2 regions of the Paenibacillus sp. PDC88 genome follow, and region 1 is predicted to be linked to the other one. Evidence: riboswitches for the same ligand, from Rfam matches in the RefSeq annotation. Region 1 holds a riboswitch; the other holds the start of a gene.

Evidence for each region. Region 1 has a riboswitch for cyclic di-GMP ahead of BLW49_RS05640 (methyl-accepting chemotaxis protein). Riboswitches for the same ligand answer to the same signal wherever they lie in the genome.
Region 2: it holds a riboswitch for cyclic di-GMP, as region 1 does, so the genes downstream of both, BLW49_RS02810 (hypothetical protein) here and BLW49_RS05640 (methyl-accepting chemotaxis protein) in region 1, are expected to answer to the same signal.

Annotation. Positions count from the first base shown of each region.
Region 1 is NZ_FNNT01000001.1:1,176,209-1,185,932, forward strand. It holds gene BLW49_RS05635 (non-ribosomal peptide synthetase family protein) at 1-1,059, opposite strand, end outside; gene BLW49_RS05640 (methyl-accepting chemotaxis protein) at 1,080-2,843, opposite strand; cyclic di-GMP riboswitch class I at 3,009-3,094, opposite strand; gene BLW49_RS05645 (GNAT family N-acetyltransferase) at 3,380-3,874, opposite strand; gene BLW49_RS05650 (GNAT family N-acetyltransferase) at 3,898-5,394, opposite strand; gene BLW49_RS05655 (cysteine hydrolase family protein) at 5,442-6,038, opposite strand; gene BLW49_RS05660 (AAA family ATPase) at 6,075-6,569, opposite strand; gene BLW49_RS05665 (NUDIX hydrolase) at 6,578-7,198, opposite strand; gene BLW49_RS05670 (GrpB family protein) at 7,227-7,778, opposite strand; gene BLW49_RS05675 (DUF4085 family protein) at 7,837-8,475, opposite strand; gene BLW49_RS05680 (hypothetical protein) at 8,507-9,142, opposite strand; gene cysK (cysteine synthase A) at 9,175-9,724, opposite strand, start outside.
Region 2 is NZ_FNNT01000001.1:624,592-634,315, reverse strand. It holds gene solA (N-methyl-L-tryptophan oxidase) at 1-1,078, shown strand, start outside; gene BLW49_RS02825 (hypothetical protein) at 1,253-1,720, shown strand; gene helD (RNA polymerase recycling motor HelD) at 1,772-4,135, shown strand; gene ade (adenine deaminase) at 4,414-6,234, shown strand; cyclic di-GMP riboswitch class I at 6,471-6,562, shown strand; gene BLW49_RS02810 (hypothetical protein) at 6,628-7,521, shown strand; gene BLW49_RS02805 (helix-turn-helix transcriptional regulator) at 7,587-8,507, opposite strand; gene yicI (alpha-xylosidase) at 8,721-9,724, shown strand, end outside.

The sequences.
Region 1 (9,724 bases):
TCCGGCAAGCAGTGAATCCAGCTTCGGAATATAGCTGCTCTCGGTCAGGATCACCTTTGATTTCGTATCTTCGATGATATATGCATTTCTCTCCTCCGGATGGGTCGGATCAAGCGGGATATAAGCTCCTCCAGCTTTCATTACACCCAGCAGGCTTACAATCGTCTCTAAGCTTCGCTCCATAAAGAGAGACACAAATTCACCCTTGCGTATCCCCTTCTCCACGAGCATGTTTGCAATTTTGTTTGACAGCAGGTCCAGCTCTTGATAAGTAAGCTCATCCTCATTCGCGGACAAGGCGGTTCGATCTGGAAACTGCGCAGCTACTGAAGTGAACATGGACACGATGGTGGCCTGCTCCGGGAGACTCATCTTCGTGTCGTTCAGCACATCGTAGACTCTCCAGTCTTCTTCTGTCAGAATGGGAAGACTAGAAATCGTCGTATCCATATCTCCATCTTCAAGCACACCGCTCATTAACCGCTCAAAGTGCTGAATGTATCGGCGAATGGTATCTTCCTTGAACAGCTGCGAATCATATGAAACATGAAGGAGCCAGGTATCCTGCCCCTCCTGCACGTACCAATTCAGTCTGCTGTCTTCATGATGAAGATCCACGCCGTATATCGTTTGATAATGAACCGTATATCCAGCTATATGCTCCACATCCGCATGGCTCAGCTCTGTTGAATCCAGTTGTACAAGCTTATCCAGGACCTGCTCATACACACGTCTGAACGAATCTGCTCCACTTATGGAGATACGCATGGGAAGAAGCTGCTTTCTTCTGTTTTGCACACCAATCAGCATATCATTGTCCTGAGTCATTCGGTGCAGGAATACCGCGTATCCGGCAAGCATCCATGCCTTCATATCATATAGTTCACTGTAACGCTTCAGCATTACGGGCTCAAGGTTCAGTACCTGCTCTGTCCGAGCTGCTGCCTGCTTGGCATAGTTCAATGACCCATCTGTATACAAATGAAATCCGGGCAAAGGCAGCTGCAGCTCGTCAGACCAATACTGCTTGCTTTGTTCTAACAACATGGTGGTATTCAACAGATATCAGCTCCCTTTATTTATTGCACTCTAAGTTTGTCTACTAATGTCTCTAATTCGCCTGCAACCTCGTTCATTTGTTCCGCTGAATCAAAAATCTTGGCAAAAGCAGCCTGCTGCTCTTGAGCACTACGCTCAATTTGACCGGAGACTACTGAATTCTTCTCAGCCATATCCGCAAGTGATTTGATTGAAGCCGTAATTTGCTCCGTTTCTGCAACCATCTGCTGTGTAGCGGCAGATACTTCTTGAATTTGGCTTGTGACGGAATCGGTTGAAATTAGAATGCCTTTGAAGATCGAGCCGGTTTCTTTGACGATCTCAATACCTTTGGCTACATTTTGCTCTCCATCACCAATGGCCTCTACAGCGAGAGCCGTCTCATCCTGGATGTATCCGATCAATTCTGCGATCTGATCTGCTGATTTCTTAGAGGCTTCGGACAGCTTCTTCACTTCATCCGCTACGACTGCAAATCCTCGTCCCTCTTCACCAGCTCTTGCCGCTTCAATACTAGCATTCAGAGACAACAGGTTCGTCTGTGAAGCAAGCTCTGTAATCACTTGAACGATCTGGCCAATTTCGCCGGAACGCATCTGCAGCTTCTCAATAATATCTACCGAGTTCTTAACCGAACGATTGATGGAGTTCATCTGCTCAATGACCTGATCTACATTCTGATGTCCTACCTCAGACTGCTCCTTCATCTGCAAAGAAATCTCGGACAGCTCGGAAGTATTCCCAGCAATCGTGGTTACACCCGATGAGATCTCTTCGAGCGAAACGACGCTCTCTGATATCGACACGCTTTGCTGCGCGACACTATTGGACATTTCTTCAATATTTTTCGTAATATCTACCGTATTTTCATTGTTAACTTCAACCGCACTGAACAAGAATTTAGATTGCTCCGCGGATTGCTCGGATACCCTCTTGATCGTAGTAACCAAACGGCCAATGTTACTTGCTGTGGTGTTGAATTTCTCGTTGACTTGTCCAAGCTCATCATCACTCGTTCTCAGCTGTACGGTAAAGTCACCCTTACTCAATTTGTCTAGTGCTCCCATCAGCTCTTTGATCGGCTTGAAGGTCTGTCTAATGGTGATATATTGCAATGCCAGAACGACAACTAGAGTAATAAGCAGTGCAAGAAGGGTATAAGTCAGCAGCTCCTGCTTGCCCGTTTCGATCAGACTTGCGTCCACATCAATTCCCATATATGCAAATACTTCGCCTGCTCCATTCACAAAGGGATACAGTACCGTGATCCATGTACCGTAATCATCTTTATAAGCAGCGGTGTAGGCAATTTCCTTGGTTTCGAGCATCTCCTTCACGCCGTCTGCATGAATTTGAGGCTGTGCGTACATGTCTCCAAGTGCCATATCTTCTGCAGCAAACATCTCAAGAACTGCCGTTGGCAGTGCAATAATCGAGGTTTGCGTACCTTCTTCCAGCTCCGGTCCAAAGATATAGCCTTGTGCTACATTCGGATGTGTCTTGGATAACTCATCAAATACAGCCGTAATTTGCTGTTGAATCGGAGATTTCGGATCCGGATTATTCTTCGCTGCTTCCGCATCTTCCACAGATACCTGGCTTCCCAGCGCCTCCATTAATTTTCCAGAATCGGATTGAAGCTGTTTGGTCAATACATTACCTTGAATAAACTGACTGCAGCCAATAACGACGGCACCTGTGATAATAATATAGAAGCTTGTGAGTATCATATTTCTAGCAACAATGCTCAGGTTTTTGAAGCTCCATTTTTTTAACTTACTCATGTCTGACAGTTCTCTCCCTACTCATCCATATGTAGTTTCTATTTCATCTTAAATTGCATGGTAAACCTTCCAGCCTTGGTCGTTGGTGCCTACTTCCTCCTTTCTCATGGATCGCTTTAATAAACAAAAAAATGAACCTATGGACAAAATAATGCCATGGCTCATTCAAGCAACTGGCTGACATTTCCTTCACGGAAGTAGTCCCTCTAGCTTTGCGTCACTGCTTTTCAACAGCTTTGCCACGTATTCAATTTACAAGTAGTGCTTAAGAACTATAAAATCTATATTCACTAAAAGTAAACTGGTGTTCACTTTTACTAATCGGCTTTTTTTGTTAGTTTTTTAATACTATAAGACTATTTTTTGCATAAAATCTCTATTCTCAATTTAAATATGCCCCCCCTCATAACCAGTTCCTAATTGCAGGGATTATTTCACATTTCATCAAAAAAAGTCCCCATCCATAAATGGATGGAGACTCGAACCCATTTTATAACCCCTAAAATAAAGAATTTAAAACGATCTTTGGAAAGGGATTATTCCTTCTCATACAAGTTGATCTTCCAGCCGTTATCCCAGTGAAGCAGCTTCTTATGGAAATATCCAGAGTTTACATAGTACTGATTCAGCCTTTCGTTGTCTGCCATGCAGTCCAGCCTAATCTGCTTCTTTCCTTTGCTTCTTATGTAATCCTCTGCCCACAACAGCAGCTCTCTGCCTATGCCTTGTCCAGAATGTGATCTCTTGACGGCAAACCTATGAATATATCCTGACGACGCCGCATCATTCAGCTCGCCCCAGACAACGGGGTCAGACCAGCAAATGTACAGCGTACCTATGATGTTACCCTCCGTTTTTGCTACATAAAGCTCCCGATTACGATCCATAATCAATTGTTCGGTCTTCGCGAGGTTAAATTCATCAGGATTCCACTGGTTGATCCCTTTGGCCTGTATCCAGCGGGCCGCACCTATCCACAGCTCTAATATTTCTGGACCATCCGTTAATCTTGCAGGAAGCACTTCAAGCATTTGTCGGCTCCTCACTTTCTGCATCAGCGAATTGTAAACCTCTGAATTCTCTTGCCTTGTTCGTATCTGACCATAAGATCCAGGCCAGCGGCTTCGGAAATTACCCGATTCCAGAATGCAATTGCTGGATAGTTATTTTCCAGCTGATTTAATTCCCATTTCCCTGTAATGGAACCAAATACAGCTCTGGCTGCCTGCTTGCCGACTCCGGCTCTTCTAAATTTGCGAAGGATGAAAAAGTGAGCCAGCTTATGGCTTCGCTCATCCTCCAATTGCTTAACAAGTACAAAGCCGGCGATCTCCCCGTTGGCCTTGATCAGATAAGCATTATAGCCGTCATGATTTTCCCAGTATTTATGAAGATCCGATAATATGGGATAAGTACCTTGTTCATTTATTCGCTCGTTCGTAAATTCAGTAAAATCATATATATAGAACTGCACCAGATTCTTTATTACTGTTTTATCTGTCATCAGTGCCTGTAATACTTCTACTTTCACATTTGTTTCGGATTTAGCTGCTTTGTTCACTAGAGCATTATTCTCATTAGGAAGTACCTTTACCATCTTATATCTTCCTGGTACCGGCTTATATCCCAGCAGGTCTCGATTGATGTGAAGCATGGGAAGATTCAGAGAGTCATTATTCGTACGCAAGTACTTGATCTTCAACTGCTCCGCAAGCTGTACAGCACTTACCTTCAATGCCAATCCGATCCCTCTGCCTCGGTACGCTTTATCTACCCCTGTATATTCATGGTACATGCTCTCCGTGGAAGTCTGATGCAGCAGTTGCGCTACTCCAACGTACCGATCTCCATCCAGGGCGATCAGCACATACTCGGGCCTTGAACCGGGCAGCTCCAAAGTCCATTTCTTCCATTCTTTAAAATCAAAATAATTTCCGCTAATTCCCGGAATATCCCGGCTCGTTACTTTATACAGCTCATACAGCTTCCGTTCGGCCTCGAGCTCTTCCATCTCGGATAAAGGTTTTATAGTTATTGACGTCGGAGGTGAAGGCAGCGATTTCAGACTATCCTTCGATAGCTCTAGGACAGATTCGAACTGATGTCTTTCTTGATCAAATCGACGATGCTCGGCAAATGCGATAGAGGAAGCATCATTATCGTTCACTTCATAATTCAGCTTGCTTGCTCCATTCAGGACAGCCCAATTCTCAAGCTCTGTGTACAGTGCTCGGCCAATGCCTTGCTTGCGGTAATCCGGATGAACGGCTAGAAGATGATTCAGCTCTCCTGCCTCGGTCCAAGGCGCTCTCCAGGATATCCCATAGCCCACAACCTCTCCCTTGTCATTCACAGCGACCAAGCGACAGCGGTCGAATCCAGCAAGCTGTCCGTCCTCATTGATCCATAGTGATCCGGTATCAGGAATTTTGGCATCCTCATCAGCCAGATTCTCTGCAGTTGTCGGTTCGGCGAAGACATAACCCAGAATCTCCGCGATGGAAGCAAAGTCGTCTGGTGTTCTGATTTTACGAATGATACAGCTCATCATGTTCCCCCAATCCATATTTCAGTGGCATAAAAAAAGCCCACCGTGTATTATTTCTTCGGGTGGGTAAGGCTTGCTGCAAATAACTCAACGACAGAATAAGATATGATCTGCCTGTCACGGTATGTCGTTTGAACTGCATCTTCTCTTGAGCTTAGAATACCGCCTTGAAGAACCGCCGTGTTGAAGCCTCTTTCGATGGCACCATTATATGTGAACAAGACACAGTGCTCTGCCGCAAAACCAGAAACGATGACAAGCTCTACACCTTTGTCTTTTAGCATCGATTCCAGCTCCGTTTGCCAAAATGCGTTAGAATTGACCTTGTTCATGGTGATATCTCCAGCTTCTATATGTATCTCCGGTATAAAATCATAGGTTGCATCGTCTGGATGGTCTGCACCTTCTATATCCTTGATATGAACGACAACCTGATCATTCACGCGAAGTCGATCCGCTACGTAATTGATATACTCACAGGCATTGTGCTTATCTTGCGGTTTAACCTGGTCCTTCAGTAATAGCTCCTGCATATCCACGATCAGTAAAGCAATCTTCAAATCGTATCCCCCATCCATTTTCAAATCCTGTAATTTACTATACTCCATCACGGTCCATTCGTCTTGGTAGTAAATTTCTATAACCATCTTGCCTTCTGCAGGCCAAACAATGTCTTGCTTATCTCAACTTGATCTAATGATATGCCGTACCTGCTCTACTACCTGATTCATTGTTACATTACTTGTATCTATTCGGTTAGTTTGCATATTCTTATAACCTTGGAGTCTATCTATGCTTCGCTTAATCTCTTCCTCGGTTCGCTGATCCTGCTCCATTCTCTTCCTCAAGGCAGTCTCCGAGCAAGTCAGCGTGATCGTTTCTACCTGAAACTCCAACCCGCTGAGTCTGTCCAGCAGTTCATCCCTGATCTCTTCCTTATGAAGAACCCAGCTTAGGATAACGTAGTCAAATGTGGAATTGGTAAGATAATTACGAAGCATATAGGTCATGTTATCTATGACCATCTGAATGTTCTCCTCACTGAACACCCAAGGATTCATCATCCAGCACCAGTCTCCATCGAGCCAGACGGATCTGTCCAGTGATTTATGGACCTCTTTGCTTACCGTTGTTTTACCGACACCCATCGTTCCGCTAATAATAATTAATTTCTTCATTGCTACCTCTAGTCACAAAATACGTCCCTTGAAGGATCTCTCAAGTAATTGAACAATGCCTTAATCTGCTTCTCGGTGTTTCTGTCGATTGAGAGCTCCGGCAAATGATCCTCATCAAAAAATCCAACATCTGACGTTTCCACACCTTCTTGAGGTTTGCCGCCTATGAGCTCACATCGTATAAACATCTTGTATACATAAAAGGGGGACGGCGGATGATCGTGGAACTTCTTATCATATACGCCAAGCAGGCGGACAGCCTTTACTTCATATCCGGATTCTTCCCGCACTTCCTTTACAACGACCTCTTTGGGAGACAGCCCGATATCCGCCCAGCCGCCAGGAAGCGCCCATGCTCCATCGATCTTTTCTTTCACCATTAGAATCTTATTGTCTTGAAAAACAACCCCGCGGACGTCCATCTTCGGTGTTGCATATCCAGTCTCACTCGCGAATAGGTCTCGGATCTGATCGACTTCCACATCCACATACTCTCTCATGATTTCGATGCTGAGTGCTCTAAGCTGCTCAAAACGCTCCAAGTCATATACGTCCTTCGAATAAGCCAGTCCGGTTTGACTAATGGCCTGAATCTGCTGTGCCCACGCGAGCCATTTAAGCTGCTCCATTTACGCCTCTCCCTTGTAATAGACTAGATTACAATATCAAGCCCTTGCTATGCAGTCTTGCAATCAATTGCTTATCTTCCCTCGCCTGCTGGATCGTCTGGATAATAAAATCCGATTTCCCTTCGGTATAGGCCACACGGTCATAGGTATGCGCTGCTTGCAGCTTCTTTTTGAGCCGATTATATTCCTGCTTGACCTCTTCATGGGATTTCAGATAATCGCGAAACAGCAACTGGTTGATCCAATGCGGACCCTTGAAACTGTACACATGCAAGTGATGGGTTCCAGCTCTCCATTTTCCTTTTCGAAAAAAGAGCCGCTCTGGAAATTCAGGCTTATGTACATATTCATATCCGATCCCTGCCAAACGTTCAATAACCGCCTCATTCACAAGACTAAGCTCCTCAACCCCGGCCATCATATCAATGGTGGGTTTGGAGTCCATACCAGGAACAGCGGTGCTGCCGATATGTTCAAGGAAGACAGGAAGACCTTCGAAGCTATATCGTATTTTCTTCTGTTCATGCTCGTAGTCCTGCATCCATTCCGCGTTGTATGAAGAAATAATGACTTGTTCCATAAATGTTTCCTTTCGTGAATACATATGTGTTCAGCTATTTGTCTGCACGGGTATGATCTCAATACTCAAATCGCTGGCTATAATGTGAAAAATATTCATGCTGTTCATCAGCATTCTCAAATAAGCCTCCTTCAGTTATATCAATTTCAGGGTATAGCAAGACATCCTTCATAATCCCCGGGTAGTTATTAAACACCTTCACTCCGGTAAAGCATAATTGGTACTGGTGCTCAGGATATCCGACGAGGTCAAGAAGAATATCCACCTGTTGATGCTCCGTCCGTACATCTATAATTCTAGCATCATGCAAGTGAAATTCCTTATCTAATCTTCGAACCTCTGCTGGCAGCTGCTCTTGTATGGAGCTATATTGTTCCCAGTAGCTGTCGCAGATTGTTTTCCATTTAAGGTCCCACTCCTTCTTCCATGCGCCGATCTCTGCCTTCATCTCCGGGCTATGTATATAGCAATCCATAATGCTCTCGTCATATACGTACTTTAACAAGTGAGCAGGCAAGAATTGCAGCATATGAGGGCGCAGCCATTCAAATCGGTCTCGTGACTCCTGATAGAAGTCCCTGCCTTCTGAAGCCAGCCATTGCATCTCCTCTTGGCGCTGTTCCTCCGATTCGAGGTAGCTTCCCATGCAGCCTCTGACCTGCATTTCGTTGTATAGATCTACTGTAAAATATCTCATTTTTTCTACTCTCCTACCCCTCCTACCCCTCCTATAGCGGATATTGAAGAAGAATCTGCTCACTCTTCAGCCCTTCATGAAAAAGATAATTATGGTCTGCGCCAACGACACATAGTATTTTTCGTTGCGGATTTGCCTTGATCGCATTCTTTGCCCGCTCAATCATAATCTGATTCCTGACGATCCATCTAAAATTCACTGCTGTCGGATTAACTTCATACATCCATTCATATTTTTGCTTCGTTACTTGATCAAATTCTGCGGAGTTAAATGGAATATTGCCATATGACCAAGTATCCATCTGTCTCTGGAACCATTCATCATCCAGCTTCTCAAGCTCTTGACGTTTCTCTTCTGGAAAAGGCACAAAAGGATCAAAATCATTCCATACATCCAGCTCAAACCAGTCAATCGGAACGAACTCTACCCCATGCTCCTCACAATAAGGAAAGATTAGCTCCCAGTACTCACTCGCTGGCTCACCCCAGTAGCCCTGCTCATGCTTGTTATTCAAGTACTTCTGCCAACTGTCAGGATGAACTTCACCGCAGATCAGGTCAGGCTCAAAGCGATGGATCACTTCTCGATATAGATCAAGAGAACAATGATACTGCTCTCTCAGGCTCTCATTATGAATTGTTCCCAGAATTCCAACCACGGGTCTCATGAACGCAGCCCAGCCCCTTCCTTTTTATTTTGTTATACATCTGGATATAAGGAGGTAGATAAGTATCTCTCACCTGTATCAGGGAGAATGATGACCATCGTCTTCCCTTTATTCTCAGGCCGTTTCGCAAGGGTTAATGCAGCAGACACTGCTGCCCCTGAGGAAATACCAACAAGAAGCCCTTCACTTCTAGCCAGCAGCCTTGAAACTTGCATCGCTTCATCATTTCTGACTGTAACAATCTCATCAATGACAGAGCGGTTAAAGTTGTCTGGAATAAATCCGGCACCGATGCCTTGTATGGAATGCAGTCCCTTTTTGCCGCCTGACAGCACTGGAGAATCATAAGGCTCCACAGCAACGACCTGAATGTTCTTGTTCTTATTCTTCAGAAATTCACCTACCCCGGAGATGGTACCTCCAGTACCTACACCCGCAACGAAGATATCAATGTTGCCTTCTGTATCTCTCCATATTTCTTCTGCTGTCGTTTGTTTATGTATTGCTGGATTAGCCGGGTTCTTGAATTGCTGAGGTATATAGGAGCCTGGTATTTCTGCCGCCAGTTCCTCTGCCTTCTTG
Region 2 (9,724 bases), 550 kb from region 1:
AGGGAAATCCGTATTGATGCTCGATGCTTATGAACCGCCGCATACCCAAGGAAGCCATCATGGGGATACTCGATTGTTCCGTTATGCATACACTGGTGACCTTGTATACAACGCAATGGCAGTAAGAGCCCACGAACTGTGGAGTCAGTTGGAACGAGAAAGCAGCAGTACGTTGTTAATTCCTTCAGGGGTGCTGAATATATCGCCTGATCATGATCCATTAGCGGAAGAGAAGTGGAATAATGCACTTGCCTTTAATCTATCGGTAGAACGCCTCAGCACGATGGGGATCAAGCACAGATGGCCGGGTTTTCATTTGCCAAAAGGGTATTCAGGTATTCTCGAGCGCAGGGCAGGATATCTGCTGACGGAGCCTGTACTCCATGCCTATAAAGGACTTGCCGAGCGGCATGGCGCAAGACTTGTTACGGGTGCCAAGGTCCTTCACTGGGAATCCTCAGGCTCAGGATACATTGTACATACGGCTGCAGAGAAATATGAAGCAGACCAGCTTGTAATTACGACGGGAGCCTGGGCTTCAGAAACCGCGGAATCGGTCAAGCCGCCTGTTGCAGCGGTAAGACAGGTTATTGGATGGTTTGAGGCACCTGAGCTGTTTGATGTATCTCAATTCCCTGGATTTACACTAGATACAGAGAATGGGCTATATTACGGGTTCCCCAGCAAGGACGGATCTGGATTAAAGATCGGCCGTCATGATTGGGGAACGGATATAGATCCGAGTGCTCCCCTGCTTCCATTTCAGTCGGGTGGGGAAGATGAAGAGATTCTTCGTCAGGCTCTTCACAAATATATTCCGGAAGCGAATGGGAGGCTCATTCGGGGGGCAGCATGCAAGTATGAGAACACGCCGGATGAGGATTTTATTATCGATTATCACCCTGACCATAAGGGAGTGGTTCTGGCCTGCGGGTTCTCTGGACATGGATTCAAGTTTGCCAGTGCCGTAGGGGAGCTCATCTCCAATCTTGTGAACGGTGATTCTATCCGTTATAATTTATCCGCTTTTCGATTGGACCGATTCCAACACCTGCAAGATCATGAAGCAACAACCTAATAACTGATTCCTGTTCATTTGCATGATAACCAATGATTGGCTACAATAATAGAACAGCCCGGGCTACTGAGAAAGTCGCCCGGGTTTGTTCTTGTTGTTTGGTCTTTTTAATAATGAGCATATGGATATTTTACTTAACACCGGAAGATTGAGAATGCAATATGGGGGAAAAATATGAATAAAAATATAGCGATCCCTGAACCCTTACTAAAGCTGCTGGATGGAGAACGCCTTCCATCTAAACAGAATGAAGCCTTTATGCTGCAGACAGTATCGGAGGATGGCTGGCCGCATACAGCAATGATCAGTGTCGGTGAGATTGTAGCAACGGATGAATATACACTAAGGCTGGCATTATGGTGTGGTACGACGACTTCTAACAATATGATTCGCAGCGGCAAAGCTGAACTCGTTATTGTGTATGGAGGGAAAGTCTATTATCTCAAAATGGCTGTTAAGCCTCTTGCTCCATTCATATCTGCCACACATGAAAGAGACAGGTTCAGCGCGCATATTCATGCGTTAAAGATAGATCAGGCCAAATATGCTCATATTGAAGCAGGTATACGTGTGCAGTTGATCGATCCAGATTCCGTCATTACACGATGGACGAAAACGGTGGAAGAGCTGAGGATGGACTAATATATTGTTTCATATTTTTAATTCCAAAATGATCAAGAAGGAGCGGATCACTTGAGTACGGACAAGGAATGGCTACTCGAACAGACTAGAGTAGATGAAGTTACGGAACAAATTCGGCAATCAATTACCAAGCTTGAGAGTGAAGTAGGTTCAGTTCGCGGAGAAGTGGTTGAGATGCGAAAAGAATTTTGGGATGAAGTCACGATTAACTTTAGTGAAGCAGATGATGTCGGGGAGACTTCTACGAACTTAAGACAGCAATCCGAAGTATTGTCTGAGCGGGAACGAAGCCACAAGAACGCATTTAATGCACTTAAAAAACTGAATAAGCTGGAAGGAAGCCCCTACTTTGGACGAATAGATTTTGTGGAGAAGGGATCCGGTACAGCAGAACCGATATATTTAGGGATTGCCTCCTTTTTATCAGAGCAGGAGAACGAATTTCTTGTCTATGACTGGCGTGCTCCGATATCGAATCTGTATTACGACGGGGCACCGGGGCCATCTTCCTATCGAACACCATCGGGGATTATCGAAGGAGAGATCACGTTAAAACGGCAGTTTACCATTCGTGATGGGGATATCAAGTTCATGTTTGATACTGGGGTTACCATAGGCGATGAGTTATTGCAGGCTGTGCTCAGTCAAAGCTCTGATGCTTCGATGAAAAGTATTGTGGCCACCATTCAGAGAGAGCAGAACCAGATTATTCGAAATGATACAAGCCGTTTGTTAATCGTTCAAGGTGCAGCGGGCAGCGGAAAAACATCGGCAGCGCTGCAGCGTGTTGCCTATCTGCTCTATAAAGATCGGGAATTTCTGAAGGCGGATCAAATGATTCTGTTCTCTCCGAATCCGATGTTTAACAGCTATGTATCCACCGTATTGCCTGAGCTTGGCGAAGAGAATATGCTGCAGACGACATTTCAGGAATATTTGGAACGAAGAATCGGCAAAGAATATCAGCTTGAGGATCCCTTCGTGCAGCTGGAGTATGTCTTATCCCAACCTGACGATCCTGGTTATGAAGCTCGAATTCAAGGCATTCAGTTCAAGTCTTCGCCTGAATTTCTCGATTTGATTCTGAGTTACAAAGACCGGCTGGCACAGTCGGGAATGATGTTCAAGCCGCTTTGTTTTCTTGGTAGAGAGGTCATATCAACACAGCAGATTACGCAGAAATTTTATGAATTTGACAAGGGGATTCGAATCGCGAGCCGGCTTGAGCTTCTCAAAGAATGGATGCTGAAGGAGCTTGCTGCCTTTGGCAAAGGGGAACTTACTGCCGCATGGGTAGATGAACAAATCCAGCTGCTTGGCACAGAGGATTATCACCGGGCCTATCAGAGATTACGGCGGAAGCAGCGAGGCAAGCAGGATACATTTAATGATTTTGACGTGGAGAGAGACATATTGGCCAAAATGGTGGTCTCCGATCGACTTAAGCCCCTTCGCAAATGGGTGAAAGCAACGCGATTTGTCGATATGAAGGGACTGTACCAAGCTATATTCAAGGAAGCAGAGGTGGCTTGTGGAGTTGATCGTTCACGGCTTCCATCTGCTTGGGATGATATATGTAAATTTACTATTGATAAAATAAATGCCCAGGAGCTTGCATATGAGGATACGACTCCGTTCTTATTTCTAAAGGATTCATTATTAGGATTTCGTGTGTTTACGAATATACGCCATGTTATTGTGGATGAAGCTCAGGATTATTCACCATTCCAGCTTGCCTTCTTCAGACAAATGTTCCCCCGTGCGAAGATGACCGCGTTAGGAGATTTTAATCAGGCGATCTATGCTCATTCATCCGTACTTAGTGGGACAAGTGAGCTGAGAGATATCTACAGCACGGACAAGGCGGAAGTGATAAGGCTCACGCGCAGCTATCGTTCAACGAAGGAAATCGTAGAATTTACTAAATCCTTGCTTCCTGACGGAGAGGCCATCGTTCCATTCAATCGTGAGGGAGAGAAGCCTTACGTATATAAATTCGGGAAGCGAGATGAGATGGAGGAAGCTATGGTATTGAAGCTTGAGGAGCTTCAGTCGCAAGGATACGAGTCCATCGCCGTTATTTGTAAGTCTGCAGGTCAGAGCCTTAAGGTACATGAGCGTCTTCACGGCAAGCTCAGCACAGTGCCAAAACTGATTAAGAAAACGACGCTTGGTTTCGAAAAAGGAGTACAGGTCATTCCGGCATACCTGGCAAAGGGCGTTGAATTTGATGCAGTCATCATTTATGACGGTTCGGCCAAAGCGTATTCAAGAGAAAGTGAACGCAAGCTATTCTATACGGCGTGCACGCGTGCGATGCACTTACTGTACATTTACTCTATAGGTGCAGTTAGTCCGTTTATATCAAAGGTTAATCCTCAGCTGTATCAGCATGAATTGGAGCACTCAAAGTAACCGCACAACAAGTCAGCAATACAGCATGATTAGTGTACTTGTCCAGCAGCACATTCTCATACGAGGATGGTGCTGCTGTTTTTTTGGAACAAGGATCAAATTGAATATGATTACATATAATGAGAGATTATAGGGAAGGTGATGTAAGGAAATTAGGTTTTTTCAAATCATTTCCTGAAGAATTATAAACTCTTAAGTCAATTATGTTTACATGTAACCTGTAGACTACTATAATCATAAACAATCTACTTTTTTTACGGTGAATGGGGGAAGTTCAAATGAGGATAAAACAATTTGCAAGACCGGCTTTGGCTGATTGCGTGAAAGAACTGGTGGCTACGGCTCGAGGGGATTTAAAGGCTTCTCTTGTGATTCAAAATGGGTGTTTGGTCAACGTTGTGTCAGGCGAAATATTGAAGGGCATGTCTGTTGCTGTACAGGGCTCTCGCATTGCATACGTAGGCAAGGATGCTTCCCATACCATTGGACCGGACACAGAAGTTATTGACGCCAGCGGGCAGTATATTGCACCAGGACTGCTGGATGGTCATTGTCATATTGAGAGCACACAATTAACTGTAGCCGAATTTGCAAGAGCCGTGCTTCCGTTAGGAACAACGGGCGGATTCTTCGATGCGCATGAAATTTCCAACGTGCTTGGTCTGAACGGACTTAAATATATGCTCGAAGAGGCAAGAACGACGCCTCTCGCAGCATACATGCAGGCACCTTCCTGTGTGCCATCTACAAGCCCTGAGCTCGAAACGACGGGAGCCTATATTGGTGCTGAAGAGGTTGCCGAAGCATTGAGCTGGGGTAATGACATGATTGGCTTAGGGGAAGTGATGAACTTTCCGGGTGTTGTATATGGCGAGGAGAAGATGATCGGAGAAATAGAAGCCACACTGCGCGCGGGTAAAGCGGTGGATGGTCATTTTACCTGGGCGGCAGATGATTGGAGACTTCCTGTATATGCAGCGGCAGGTGTGACCGGAGATCATGAATGTGTAACCAAAGAGGATGTACAGGAAAGAATACGTCTGGGCATGTACGCCAAAATGCGGCAAGGTTCTGCCTGGCATGATGTAGCAGAAACGATTAAGGCGTCAACCGAGCTCGGGCTTGATACAAGACGGATGATGCTCGTGACGGATGATCGGAGCTCAGAATCCCTGCTGAATGAAGGGCATATGAATTACGTTGTGCGTCTGGCTATCTCCCAGGGAGTTAAGCCCGTAACGGCTTTTCAAATGGCGACGATCAATACGGCTGAGCGGTTCGGCGTTCAGAGAGATGTGGGTTCAATTACACCGGGCTCGATCGCCGATATCATTCTACTGGATGGAAGACTCGCTGATGTGAATGTGCACACGACCATTGCCGCAGGCCAAGTGGTTGCGAGGGAAGGGAAAATGGCGGCTTCTTGGGATAAGTATCAGTATCCTCAAGATGCACTGGGGACGGTTCAGTTGGAGGCTGATATCCAAGCGGATCATTTCGTAATTAAAACACCTGTTCATGAGGGTGAGCTTAAAGCCCGCATTATACAGGTGACAGAAAATCATGTTGAGACGAAGGAAGTGTTCAAGACCGTCCGAGCAGAATCAGGCCAAGTAATTCTTAGTCAAGATCAGGATGTATGCAAAATTGCTGTTATTGAACGACATCATAGAACAGGCAACAAGGCAGTAGCTCTTGTTAGTGGAGTTGGCTTTAACCGGCCTGCCGCGATTGCCATGACGGTCGCTCATGACAGCCATAATCTGATGGTGATCGGAACAGATGACCATCTGATGGCCGAAGCGGCTAACCAGGTAGTGAATATGCAAGGCGGGGTCGCGGTGGTAACAAATGAGGGGATGACAGAATTTCCGCTGCCGATTGCAGGTTTAATGTCCCCGGAGCCTTTTGAGATCGTAGCTTCACAATCTGAAGCCATCAGCCAGGCACTAAAGGCCTCTGGATGCTGCTTGAACAATGCGTTCATGACTTTGTCCTTATTGGCCCTGGTGGTTATACCTGAGCTGCGGCTATCCGACAAGGGACTTGTTCGTATCTCTGCAAATGGAATTGAGCTCGTTCCATTGTTTGAACAATAATGGATAAGTCTTAAATATAGTTATGATCTGAAATAGGTAAGCAGGCATCTGTCTGCTTACCTATTTTTTCGTTTGAGTGAAGGAAAAATAGTTCGAAATCATTAAATGAGTATAAAGTCCTATAAAATGCTTTCGTATTTCTCCGAAAATAATAAAGTAATACTTTCGTCCTTCTAAATTTGTCGAAATGTAAGGCTAAGGTAATTGGGTAATGAGACAAATGGACGTTATTGTATGCGAATTGGAGGCAAATTTGCTGAAAAGCAAAGACGCAAAGCCATGGGTCTAAGGTAAGTCTAATGACTTATGATGACAGCCGGTTGCCGATTTATTAATAGAGAACGAGCAGGACATAAGACATCGTTCCTAAAATCGAAGGAGTGTACATAAGAGATGTGGAAGAAGACAGGGAGAGTGGCAGCGGTACTGCTGGCTGCAGTCATTATGGCAGGATCAATGACAGGGGGAGCAGTAGATGTAGAAGCTACAGCCTACTCCAGTAAACAAACAGGAACATGGCTATGGGATACAACCCAGATTAAAAGTGAGCCCGACAAGATACTGGATTTTGCAGAAGCACAGGGAATCAACGCTATCTATTTGCAAATAAACAGAGATGTGGCTGTACCGTATTATAAAGATTTTATCAGCAAGGCTACTGCGGAAGGTATTGAGGTTCAAATCTTGGACGGAAGAGCTTCCTGGGGCCTGTTATCAGGGCGTGAAGGATTAATGAGCTTTGTAGAGTGGATAGAAGCATATCAGAATGGAGCTGAAGAGAACGAGCGGTTCTCGGGAATACATGTGGATATTGAGCCCCATGTGCTAGCAGAATGGAAATCAGATCGTGACAGTGTTGTTGCTCAGTGGCAGTCGAATGTAACCTATCTAACGAATGAAGCGAAGCGAATGGAAATGAAGATCACAGCCGATATTCCTTTTTGGCTTGATAATTATACCGTGCCTGGCGGGGACATGAAGATTAGCAGCTGGATGATTCGCCAGTTCGATGCAGTTGCAGTTATGGCATATCGGGATACAGCAAGTGCCATATACAATGCAGCAGCCAGCGAACTGAAGGAAGCGTCCGAGCTCGGTAAGAAAGTATCTATCGCTGTTGAGACGAATCGAAGCAGTGAGGGGAATTTTATTACGTTCTATGAAGAAGGCTGCGAGTACATGCGTCAAGAAATGCAAGAGTTTGAGCAGATGGCAAGCGAGCATGATTCTTACATCGGAATTTCGGTGCACGATTATGGAAACTGGTCTAAACTAGCGAGTCGTTAATCATAAACAAGGGTGATCTGGTAAGAGCAAAGTGTTCTCACCAAGTCACCCTTGTACTGTTATTTCTAGGATACGGAGACCGGCTCCAAAAAAATTTGTTCAAAGAATTGCTTGCGATATTGGGAAGGCGTCATCTTCTTTTGTTTTTTGAACAGAGTAATAAAGTAGCTTAGATTGTCATAACCAACTTCCATCGCAATATCTACTACTTTATAGTTTGTATTTTCCAGCAGCTTGCATGCTCTTTGGATCCGGTAATGATTAATGTAATCGATCGGGCTCTTCTGGACCATTTGTTTAAAGAAGCGGCAGAAGTGTCCCTCACTCATATTAATGTGTGCAGACAAGTCCTTCAGTTTAATGGGCTCACTATAATGATCGTGGATATAGCCGAGTGCCGTCTTCAGACGTTCAATCTTATCTGGACTGCCTGCGGCAATGTTGCTTCCTAAATCTGCTGCCTGCTGCATATAAGCGAACATTTCTGCAAGAATCAGATACAAGTGTGCCTTGGTCGAAATTTCTATCGTCGGCTTCATTAGCTCATGCTCAAGCAGAATCTGATCGATATGTGTAAGGACCGATTTGCCCCAATCCGTATGACGTGAAATATGGCGGGGAGGGAGCAATTTCCGCTTCAATATAGGGTCCATCATTTTCTCCTGCAGGGAATCAAACGAGGCGCTCGACAGCCAGGCTGGGTCAAATACGATGGCTGAGAAGACACAGCGCTCCTCCCCCTGCAAATATCCCGCATGAATTTCGCCGCTGCCTACGAAGATCGCATCTCCTGCTTGTGCTTCGTAAATATTCATATCGATATGGAAGATAGCAGAACCGCTTTCAATAAGAATCAGCTCCATTTCATCATGCCAATGACAATCAAGAATGCTGTCTCCATTGAGCTGGTCTACTGACGGATAGACACTAACAGGGAACATAGGGTTGCCATGTACGCGATTCTCTCTCAATAATTCTTTATTCATTTCACCAAGCTCCTTGTGCATTCTTCTTCTATATAATAGGAGAAAAAAACTTTACTAATTGAAATCGCTTCCATAATAGGCGCGTTATGTTAATATAAAGTGACAAGTTAGATGAAATTATATCAAAATATTGATACTATTCATCAAAATAACGTAAGAAAATCAAATAAAATATCAATATTATTATAGTATAACCGAAGGGGGAAAGAAAACATGAAATTTACTGATGGATTCTGGATGACTCGTGAAGGGTATCATATTCAAAACCCAACTGATATTCGTGATATTGTTCAAAAAGATAATTCTCTAACCGTTCATGCGGCTACTAAATATATTCGCACCAAGGGTGACACTCTGAACGGTACCTTGCTGAAAGCAACTTACAGTTCCCCAATGCCTAACGTAATCCGTGTAACACTGAACCACCATAAGGGCAGAGTGAAAAAAGGTCCTGAGTTCGAGCTGTTAAATCAGGATACTAATGTTGAAATCTCGAAAAACGAGCAAGGCGCTGTATTGAAGAGCGGTAATCTGGAAGTTCAGATTGATAAAACAAACGGCTGGGACATCAGCTTCCTCTACGGCGGCAAGCGAATCACAGGAAGTGGTCATAGACAAGCAGGGTATATTACTGGGCCGAACAAGGAAGCTTACTTCCGTGAACAGCTGGATCTGGGCGTAGGTGAATATATTTACGGTCTTGGTGAGCGCTTTACTCCATTCGTTAAGAATGGTCAGATCGTTGAGACATGGAATGAAGATGGTGGTACAAGCAGTGAGCAGTCCTACAAGAACATTCCATTCTATCTATCCAACAAAGGCTATGGTGTATTCGTAAACCATCCTGAACGTGTATCCTATGAAATAGCGTCCGAGAACGTGTCCAAGGTGCAATTCAGTGTTGAAGGGGAGACTTTGGAATATTTCATCATCGGTGGTGACAATCCGAAGGATGTGCTTGACAATTATACGAAATTGACAGGTAAACCTGCACTTCCTCCTGCATGGACTTTCGGTCTGTGGCTGACGACTTCCTTCACGACAGATTATGATGAAGGAACGGTAAATCACTTTGTGGATGGTATGGCTGAGCGTGATCTTCCTCTCTCCGTATTCCACTTTGACTGCTTCTGGATGAAGGAATATCAATGGTCTGATTTCGTATGGGATGAAGAGATGTTCCCGGATCCAGAAGGCATGATTAAGCGTCTCAAGGA